DNA from 3 places in the Martelella sp. FLE1502 genome. Region 1 is predicted to be linked to each of the others. Evidence: riboswitches for the same ligand, from Rfam matches in the RefSeq annotation. Region 1 holds a riboswitch; each other region holds the start of a gene.
What was found. A riboswitch is a leader RNA that binds a small molecule or an ion and turns the genes downstream of it on or off. The one in region 1 is predicted to bind thiamine pyrophosphate.
Positions count from the first base shown of each region.

Region 2: it holds a riboswitch for thiamine pyrophosphate, as region 1 does, so the genes downstream of both, V6767_RS09660 (ABC transporter permease) here and V6767_RS18420 (TRAP transporter large permease) in region 1, are expected to answer to the same signal.
Region 3: it holds a riboswitch for thiamine pyrophosphate, as region 1 does, so the genes downstream of both, thiB (thiamine ABC transporter substrate binding subunit) here and V6767_RS18420 (TRAP transporter large permease) in region 1, are expected to answer to the same signal.

Region 1 is NZ_JBAKFQ010000026.1:39,941-43,212, reverse strand. It holds gene V6767_RS18425 (TRAP transporter substrate-binding protein) at 1-280, opposite strand, end outside; gene V6767_RS18420 (TRAP transporter large permease) at 295-2,091, opposite strand; TPP riboswitch at 2,182-2,284, opposite strand; gene V6767_RS18415 (lytic murein transglycosylase) at 2,374-3,272, opposite strand, start outside.
Region 2 is NZ_JBAKFQ010000009.1:9,840-13,111, reverse strand. It holds gene V6767_RS09675 (hypothetical protein) at 1-39, shown strand, start outside; gene V6767_RS09670 (hypothetical protein) at 46-249, opposite strand; gene V6767_RS09665 (ABC transporter substrate-binding protein) at 405-1,346, opposite strand; gene V6767_RS09660 (ABC transporter permease) at 1,377-2,132, opposite strand; TPP riboswitch at 2,199-2,300, opposite strand; gene V6767_RS09655 (sugar porter family MFS transporter) at 2,514-3,272, shown strand, end outside.
Region 3 is NZ_JBAKFQ010000015.1:57,991-61,262, reverse strand. It holds gene thiP (thiamine/thiamine pyrophosphate ABC transporter permease) at 1-436, opposite strand, end outside; gene thiB (thiamine ABC transporter substrate binding subunit) at 1,097-2,107, opposite strand; TPP riboswitch at 2,144-2,242, opposite strand; gene V6767_RS14045 (FKBP-type peptidyl-prolyl cis-trans isomerase) at 2,471-2,908, shown strand.

The sequences.
Region 1 (3,272 bases):
CCTGCACGGATCCAAGCCGGATATTCTCCGCCACCTGCTTTTCGCCGCCAAGCGCGCCATTGGTCACGATCCGGAAGCGGAACCGGCCCGGAAGCCGCCGTTCGACCGCATCGGCGAAGAAGCGCCAGACCATGGTTTCCGGCTTGTCCTCGCCGAGGAGCGAGGCGATGACGACATCGCGCGCGGCAGCGCTGGCGGTTCGCAGATAGGCGGGGGCGGCAAGCATTGCGGCGGCGGCGGCGCCTGTTTTCAGGAGATGGCGACGGTTGAGCGTAGTCATGACAGACAAACCTTTCATACGGGAACGGCAAAGAGGGTGAGGACGCACAGGGCTGCGAGAAGCGCCAGAAGAAAGGGGTGCATCGCCCTGAACAGGCTTTCCGGCGAAAGGCCGGTGACGCCGCCGACCACGAAGGCAAGCATGCCAACCGGCGGGGTGAGCCCGCCGATCATCAGGTTGACGACGAGGATCACGCCAAAGCGGATCGGATCGATCCCGGCGGCAACGGCAACCGGCAGCAGGACGGGACCAAGCAGCAGGATCGCCGCCCCGATATCCATCACCAGGCCCGTAATCAGCAGGATCACATTGGCGAGCAGGAGCACAGCAACGGCGCTACCGCCGAACAGGCCGGCGACCTGGCGCACCAGACCGGCGATATCGTCGATCGCGAGCAGGAAGGCGACGGGCGCCGCCGTCCCGATCAGGAGACCGATCGCCGCCGCCTCTGCCGCCGACTGGCGGAAGGCGGCGACAATGCTGGAACCGGAGCGGCGGGACGTGGCCGCCAGGATCAGCGTGTAAAGGGCGGCAAGACCCGCCGCCTCGGTGGTCGTGACAATGCCCAGGCGAATGCCGAACACCACGATCAGGCCGAGGCCGAAGGCCGGTAGAGCCGCGATCCCGGCGCGCCTGCGCGTTTCGGACGAAGCCGGCGGCGCGCCGCTCGCGGCCCCCATCGCAAGCTTTATGGCGACGGCGAGAAAGGCCGCCATCACCAGGCCGGCGAACAGCCCGCCGACAAGCAGCGCGCCGACGGAAAGATTGGTCGCCGTCGCCAGGATGAGAAAGGCAATCGACGGCGGGATGACGTTGTCGAGAACCGAGGATGCTGCAACAAGCGCCCCGGCGCGGGCGGGCGGATAGCCATGGCGCACCAGTTCGGGATGGAAGGTCGAGGCGGCAAAGGCCGCATTGGCGACGGAGGAACCGGACGCGCCGGAAAACAGAACCCCGGTCAAAAGCGTCGTCTGCGCCAGCCCACCGCGATAATGGCCGACCAACGAAGCCGCGAACTGCACGAGCCTGCCGGCCGCGCCCGAAAGCTTCAGAAACGCGCCGGCAAGCAGAAAGAACGGAATCGCCAGCAGCAGGAATTTCGACATGCCGGCCACCGTATTGGCGATGATCGCCTGCTCCGTCTGCAACGCCCCGAAGGTGATCGCGCCATAGGATGACGCCAGAAACACATGGGCAAGCGGCGCGCCGGCCATGAGGCCGAGCGCCGCGGCAAGCGCGAGCGGCAGGCTGGCTGGCAGGGCGAAATCGATCGCGAACCGGCCGACCGCCCAGTAAACAAACCCGCCGAGCGCGAAGCCGATCAGCAGCCGAGCGCCGCTCGACCGCTGCAGTCGGCGCAAGCAGAGCAGCGCGAGCAGTCCCAGCCCACCCGCTGCGGGAAAGGCGAAGCGGACCCATTCCGGCACACCGAGGGTCGGCGACATTCCGCCAAGCAAGGCAATCGCGTCACGGCCGCCGAGGCACAGGATCAGTCCCGCGACGACGCTGAAGCCATCGGCCACGACAGCGAGCAGGCCGGATGCCCGATCGGGCAGCAGCCGTGCAAGACCATCGAGCCGCATCGACAGCGGGCCCGAAAGGGTAAGCGGCAGGCCGGCCGAGATCAGCGCGATATTCAGCCACACGCCCAGATCCTCCATGCCGACGACGCCGGTGTGGAAGACATAGCGCAGCACGACGCCCGCCACGACAAGGGCGAGCATCGCCATCAGGGTGACGGCGGCGAGCATGCCGAGCGCCGTTTCCAGCGCGTCCGCAAACCGTCCGGCGGTGCTGCGGATCGCCTTCATGCGCATGGTATCGGAAAGCAAGGCTTCATGATGCGATCCCCAGGATGTTGCAATCACGGAGACCGGCGGAGAAGAGAAAGGTTATGGCAGAGCGGCCAGATTTTCCGTTCCTACGCCGGTATGACCCGGATCAGGTTCAAGGGTCCGGCTCACCGCCGTCTCAGCATCGCAGGATGCACCCCTCGGAATAGTCAGGTTTTGTCCGGCTTTTGGGCTACTGTCAATGGCATGCCGCAAGGCATGGCCGGAAGCCCGATGCCGGTTATATTGGAATGGCCGTTTTCACTTCAGCCTTTGCAGCAGAGCCATGGACGGTTCGCCCGTGACATTCAGCCCGTTCTGCCGCTGATAGGCCGTGATCGCCGCGCGGGTCTGGTCGCCGAACACGCCGTCGATAGTGCCGGCATCGTAGCCCGCCGCTGAAAGCCGCGACTGCAATTCCTTGCGCTGGTCGGCGCTGAAGCCGTAATTGTCGTCGGGAAAGCTGCCCCTGAGCGGGCCGGCGCCCGCGATCCGGTCGGCGAGATATCCCACGCCCAGCGCATAATTGGTGGAATTGTTGTAGCGCTTGATGACGTTGAAATTGTGCCCCACGACGAAGACCGGACCGCCCGCCTGCGGTTGTATCCTGGTGCCATCGACGGCGGCGCCCGGCGATCCCTCCTCGCCGCCCCAGGACTGGCCTTTCCGCCAGCCCGAGCGGGCAAAATAGTTCGCGGTGCTCGCAAGCGCATCGGTCGGATCGGCGTCCCAGATATCGCGCCGCCCGTCGCCGTTGAAATCGACGGCGTAGCCGAGATAGGAGGTCGGGATGAACTGGGTATGGCCCATGGCGCCGGCCCAGCTTCCGGTCATCCGCTCGGGCGTGATATCGCCGTTCTGCAGGATCCGCATCGCCCCGACCAACTGGCTTTCGAAGAAAGCGCCGCGCCGCCCCTCGACGGCGAGCGTCGAGAGCGACGAGACCACCGGAATGCTGCCGCGCCGCTCGCCATACATGCTCTCCAGTCCCCAGATGGCGACAATCACATTGGCGTCGACGCCATAGGTCGCCTCGATCCGCTCCAGAACATCGCGGTAGCGGGCATAATTGGCGCGCCCCTTGGCGACCCGCTCATCGGAGCCGGCAATGGCCAGATAGTCTTCCAGCGTGCGCTTGAATTCGGTCTGGTTGCGGTCCT
Region 2 (3,272 bases), on a different contig from region 1:
GAAAGCACGCTGAACGAGCGGGCGGGCAAGCGGATTTAGCCGATTTCAGAAATGCATGACGTGGCGCAGCACGCGGTAGAGCAGATGCAGTGCAAGCAGCGCGGCGCCGGCGGCCAGGACGAGGTGGGAGAGCGGGCTCAGCAGGCTGCCCTCGATGGTGCCCGCGACGTCGGGATATTGATAAAGCAAGATGCGGATGGTGAGGCCCGCAAGCCCGACCACCACCAGCACAAGGCCGGCAAGTTTCATGATCCGATCTCCTGTCGTGAAGGAATAGAGATCGGTCTTTGGATGGCGGTATCGCCGCAATTGTCGTCACAAAAGACCGAAACAGCGAGGCGGCATGCGCGCCGCCTCTTTCAATTCTTTATAAAGTGCTTTTGTGGCGATTTAAGGCCGGTCTGTTATTCCTGCGACAGTGAGACCGAGATTGTATCAACCGGCGGCGCTTCAGAGATCAGTCCGTTTTCCGCCATGAACGCGCCGAAACGCTCGTACCGTTCGGCATCGGAGGCGGCGGGGCGCTTGGCGAAGCGGACGACGGATTCGGCGAAGGCCTGACGGTTTAGCTCGTCGTCGAGATCGGGATAGGCCTTTGCAAAGCTCTCCCATGCTTCCTCAGGATGGTTGACGATGAAGACTGTCGCCTTTTCCACAGCCTCGAGGAAGCGCGGCAGGCGGTCATCGTCAAGCATGTCGCTGCGGGTCACGTAGATCAGCTCGTCATAGACCGGCACGCCATGCTCTTCCGGAAAGAAGGCCTTGCCCTCGTGGCCGGCGATCCGCATCTGCGGCAGTTCGATATTGCGGAATGAGCCGATGGTCGCGTCGACCTGTCCGGACAGCAGCGACTGGGTCAGCGCGAAATTGACGTTGATGAGGGTTATGTCGTCCTTGGTGAGGCCCGCGTTCTCCAGCATCGTGGCCACCACCGCATCCTCGATGCCGGCCACCGAAAAACCGATCTTCTTGCCCTTCAGGTCGGCGACGGATTTGATCGGTCCGTCTTTCAGCACCGTCAGCGTGTTGAGCGGGGTTGAGACCAGCGTGCCGAAACGGACGATATCGATGCCGGCCTCGTGGTCGAGATAGAGATTGGGCTGGTAGTGAATGCCGATATCGACCTTTCCGGTCGCCACCATGCGCGGCACCATCGACGGGTCGGACGGCGGCACCAGTTCCACATCGAGCCCCTCATCGGCGAAATAGCCGTTCTCCTGGGCTACCACCAGCGGTCCGTGATCGGGGTTCACATACCATTCGAGGATCACGTCGAGTTTGTCGGCGGCGCTCGCCAGCCCGGGGGCCAGGGCAAGAGCGGCGGCGAATGCGAGTTTCTTTAGCATGTCATTCTCCTGTTTATCTGAGCCGGTCGCTCAATCCTCGTGCGACCAGCGGGTGAAGAAGGGAGCGGCGAGATCCACCGCCTTTCGAAACAGCACGGCCTCGAGTGCCAGGATCAGCATGGCGGCGAACACGGTGTCACTCTGCATGCGGGCATTGGCCTGGACCATGAGAAAGCCGAGTCCGCCGGCTGAGCCCACCCATTCGCCCACCACCGCGCCGAGCGGCGCGAGGGGCGCGGCGATCCTGAGGCCGGAAAACAGATGCGGCATCGCCAGCGGCAGACGGATATGGCGCAGCATCTCGAAATGATCCGCGCCATCGAGCAGGCCTGCGGCCACGATCTCCGGATCGGTGCGTCTCAGCCCGTCGGCAAAACTGGAGGCGACGGGGAAGAACACGATGATCGTCGTCATCACCACCTTGGAGGCGATGCCGAAGCCGAACCACAGAACCAGCATCGGCGCGATCACGAAGACGGGAAAGGATTGCAGCACCACCAGAACGGGCCAGATGAAACGGCCGATGCGGGGAAAGGCGGCAATGAAAATCGCCGCCGCCGCGCCGAAGACCGCGCCCATGGCAAAGCCCGCCAGGATTTCCCTGAGCGTCACCAGCGCCTCTTCAAGCAGCATGGCGTGGGCGGTCTGGAACTTCGCCAGCACGGCAAGCGGCGGCGGCAGGATATAGCGCGGCAGGTCGCCGAGATCGATGATCGCCTGCCAAAGCAAAAGCAGTGCAAAGGTGATCGTCAGGAAGGTGAGAACAGCCGAAAGGGTACGCTTCAATCCCGCTCTCCCCGGCAGTACCGGGCAGCGGAGGCGTCAATAGAGGCTGATTTTCTGGGCGTGTCGCTCAAGACCAAACTCCGTTCCTACGCCGGCATAACCCGGATCAGGTTCAAGGGTTCGGCCTTCGGCCATCTCAGTGTCACGGACACACCCCTCGGATGCCCCCTCTATGCCGCGCGCCGGCGCGCCGGTCAAGGGCCCGCCGGCGAAGTCGGGAACGCCGCTAATATAAACGCTAAGGTCCGAAAGGATTTGACAACGGATGCCGTTTTGACTTTCAACTTTTGGTATAAGGCCGTTTGCGGTTTGCAGCGACGGTTCATAAACGGGGTCATAAGAGGGGAAGGCGGCAACCGCCGCCCAAGCGGAGGAAAACCCATGCTCATCGCCATCGTCATTGTGGCAGCGCTGTTCGGCATGCTCTTCGGTTTCGACCAGGGCGTGATTTCCGGCGCCCTGCCGTTCATCAAGCAGGATTTCACGGTTTCGCCCTTCATGGAGGGCGTCATCACCTCGGCCGTGCCGCTCGGCGCGGTGGCGGGCACCGTGCTGGCCATGGTCACCACCGATCGCTACGGGCGTAAGCCGATGCTGATACTGGGCGCGCTGATATTCCTGGTCGGCTCGCTGATTTCCGCGCTCGCCTTCAACCAGTATGTGCTGACGCTCGCCCGCCTGTTGATCGGCGTCGGCATCGGCGCCTCGGCGATGACCGCGCCGATGTTTCTGGCGGAAGTCGCGCCGGCGCGCATTCGCGGCACCATCGTCTCGGCTTTCCAGTTGATGATCACTATCGGCATCATGGTGTCCTACATGTCGGATGCGGCCTTTGGCGGTTCGGGCGACTGGCGCTGGATGATCGGCGTCGGCGTGTTCCCGTCGATCGTGGCGCTGATCGGCATCCTGCTGTCGCCGGAAACGCCGCGCTGGCTGACGCTCAACGCCAATGCCGACAAGGCGCGCGATATCATCGCGAAGCTGCAGCCGGAATCCTCGCCCGCCGAGGTTGACGAGATCATCGCCGAGATCAAGGAAAGCGCAAAGGACGAGGAGGCGACGCCTGCTTGGAGCACGTTCCTGAAGCGCGGCATCCTGCCGGTGACGAGCTTCGCCATGATCGTGTTCGTGCTGCAGCAG
Region 3 (3,272 bases), on a different contig from region 1:
GGGCCAGCAGAATGCCCTGCAGGCCGTAGATCTGGAGCGGGCGGCCGAGGCCCACCAGCGTCAGCAGATCGTTGAATATCCCCTGCCGGCCCCAGATACCGATCAAGCCCAGCGCGCCGATCAGCACCGGCAGGCCGAGCGGCACCGCCATTAGCCGCACGATCCACAGCCGACCCGGAAAATGCGGTCTTCGCGCCAGCGCCAGCGCCACCGGGATGGCCAAGGTCACCGAAATCAGCGTCGACAGCGTGGCCTGCCAGAGCGTGAAGCGCAGGATGCGCCAGACATAGGGTTCCTCGAACACCGCCACCGAAGCCTGCAGCCGCCCGAACCCGGAAAGTGCGATAATGGCGATCGCGATAAAGCCGATCACGCCGGCAAGGGCGATGATGCCATAGCCATAGCTGCGGCGGCGTTCCGAGGAGGACATCAGCATGGCGCAGTCCTCGCGTTCAGGCGCAGGCGGGCAGGTTTGCCCGGCAGCGGCTGGAGGATGAATTTGCAGCCTTTTGCTGGACCCGCCGGCCACTTCGCGCCTCAGGGAGCGGGTCTAGTGCATATGTGGCCCGCGTCTTGCTCCCAATACTCTCTCCCGCTGGCGGGAGAGATGCCCCGAAAGGGGCCGTGAGGGTGGCGCGGCATCTCAAAACGTGAGAGCGTTCGCGGGGATAGACTCCCCCCTCACTGTCGCTGTCGCGACATCTCTCCCCTCCGGGGCGAGAAGATTGGGGGGCTATGCGGAGCGGTTCGCCGCAGTATGCGGGAGGTGAGGCAATGTCACGCACCCGCCGCACAGCCAGCCCACGGCCTCGCCTATAAAGGAGCGGGTCTGTTGCATCGGGGCGCGGCACCTTGCTCCCAATACTCTCTCCCGCTGGCGGGAGAGATGCCCCGAAAGGGGCAGTGAGGGTGGCGCGGCATCTCGTCTCGTGAGGGCGTTCGCGGTGATAGGCTCCCCTCTCACTGTCGCTTTCGCGACATCTCTCCCCTCCGGGGCGAGAAGATTGGGGGGCTATGCGGCGCGGTCGTTTGCTGTGGCGCGGCACCAAGCGAGAGGCAGCCTCGCGCCCTCGCCTCACCGCCGGACCTGTCGCTCTCACCGCGCACTCATGGCGTTCAGCCATTCGTCGATCCATTTCTGGCGGTTTTCGGCGACGATGTCGGGGGGAAATTGCAGGGTCTTTTGCGGCTTCACTGCGTTTTCGAAAGCGGCGGGCAGCGGGTCGCTGGTCGCGGCTGCCGGCATCATCCAGTTATGGGTCGGGATCGCGTCCTGGAAGCCGGGGGTGAGGATGAATTCGAGGAAGGACCTTGCAAGGTCCGGATCATCGGCCATCGTCGTCATGCCGGCGACCTCGATCTGGATGTAGAGCCCGTCCTTGAAATCGATCGCCTTGTAGCGGTCGCTCCCCTCCTCGATCTCGTGATAGGCCGGAGACGTGGTGTAGGACAGCACCATCGGCGCCTCGCCGCTGGTGAACAGGCCGTAAGCCTCCGACCAGCCCGGCGCGACCGTCAGGATCCGGTCGGAGAGTTTTTCCCATTGGGCGGCAGCGTCATCGCCATAGACCGATTTCATCCACAACAGCATTCCGAGGCCCGGCGTCGAGGTGCGCGGGTCCTCGATCACCAGTTTCTGGTCGGCGGGGCCGTTCACCAATTCGTCGAGCGTTGTCGGCGGGTTGTCGATGCTTTGGGTGTCATAAACAATGTCGAACCAGCCGTAATCGAAGGGCACGAAGATATCGTCGGAAAAGCCGCCGGGGATATCAGCGGCCTCAGTCGAGACGCCGGATTGCGCGAAAAAGCCGGTTTCCTTCGCCTCGTGGATGAGGTTGTTGTCGAGACCGAGAACGATATCGGCGGGGCTCGACTGGCCCTCGAGCTTCAGCCGGTTGAGGAGCGCAACGCCGTCCTCGACGCTGACGAATTTCAGCGTGCAATCACAGGTCTTCTCGAAGGCGTCCTTCACCACCGGCCCCGGGCCCCATTCGGCATCGAAGCTTTCATAGGTATAGACGGTGAGAACCTTGTTCTCCTCGGCGCCCGCCGGCAGCGCCGGAAGGGCCGCAAGCGCGAGAATGGCGATGGTCGTGCGATAGGTCATGACGCCTCCTTGTGTTCGGTAACTGAGGGGAAAACGGCGTCCTGCGCGTCTAATCCCTCCGCCGGTGCTAGCCGGATCAGGTTCTTCGGGTTGGCTCAAAGCCTCTCAGCGAAAATCGCACCCCGTTAGAGCTGACCAAACACCTATCGCGGCGCACCCGGCATTTCAAGTGGCGCACGATTTGAAAAATCGGCTCACAAGCATTAGGTAAAAGGCTTGTCCGGCGTGCCGGACGAAAAGTCGGTCGTCATGCGAAGTAAAGCGTGTCGGCTCATCCTTCAGGGGCGAAAGCACTCTGGAAAACCGAAAACGGCGCGGCCGATCTCGGCCAGCGTGCAGTGTTTCAAGGAAGGAGCACACGAGATGACAGAAGCAAAAGCGGGCGATACCGTTCGTATTCACTACACCGGAACCCTCAATGACGGTTCGACCTTCGACAGTTCCGAAGGCCGCCAGCCGCTGGAATTCACCGTGGGCGCGGGCCAGATCATTCCCGGCCTCGATCGCGAGATCGCCGGCATGAATGTTGGCGACAGCCGCGACGTGAAGGTCGATTCCAGCGAAGCCTATGGCCCCCATGACCCGCAGAAGGTGCAGGTCGTGCCGCGCTCCGCCATGCCGCAGGAAGTGGAAGTTGCCCCCGGCATGCAGCTTCAGGCGCGCACGCCCGATGGCCAGACCGTACCGCTGATCGTGACCAAGGTCGAGGAACAGGAAGTCACCGTCGACGCCAATCATCCGCTCGCGGGCCAGGATTTGAATTTTGCCGTCGAACTGGTCGAGATCGTGAAGGCCGCCTGATCAGGGCCTGTCGCGCCGTTTTCGAACTATGTGAAAATATTGCGGCGCGAAGGTGGCACATTGCCATGATTTTGCCATTCTTTGGCTGAATGGCTTTGCTAATAATGGGCTGGTACGCAAATGTGTGTGTCAGCCCTTTTTGATGAGCCATCCCCATGCCGGATTCCCGGAACGTCTATTTTATCGATCGAAAATATTCTTCTTCAGCGATGGAACCGAAACGGGCCTGCCTCGTTTGTGACTCGTCCGCGCCCGTCTGGCGACGGGCGTTCGCGCAACCGCGCCTGCGCGCTTCCGGCGGGCGAAGGGAATGAGTATGCTGCTCTGCACCATTTCATTTTATCTATCCATTTAAAGCCAACGG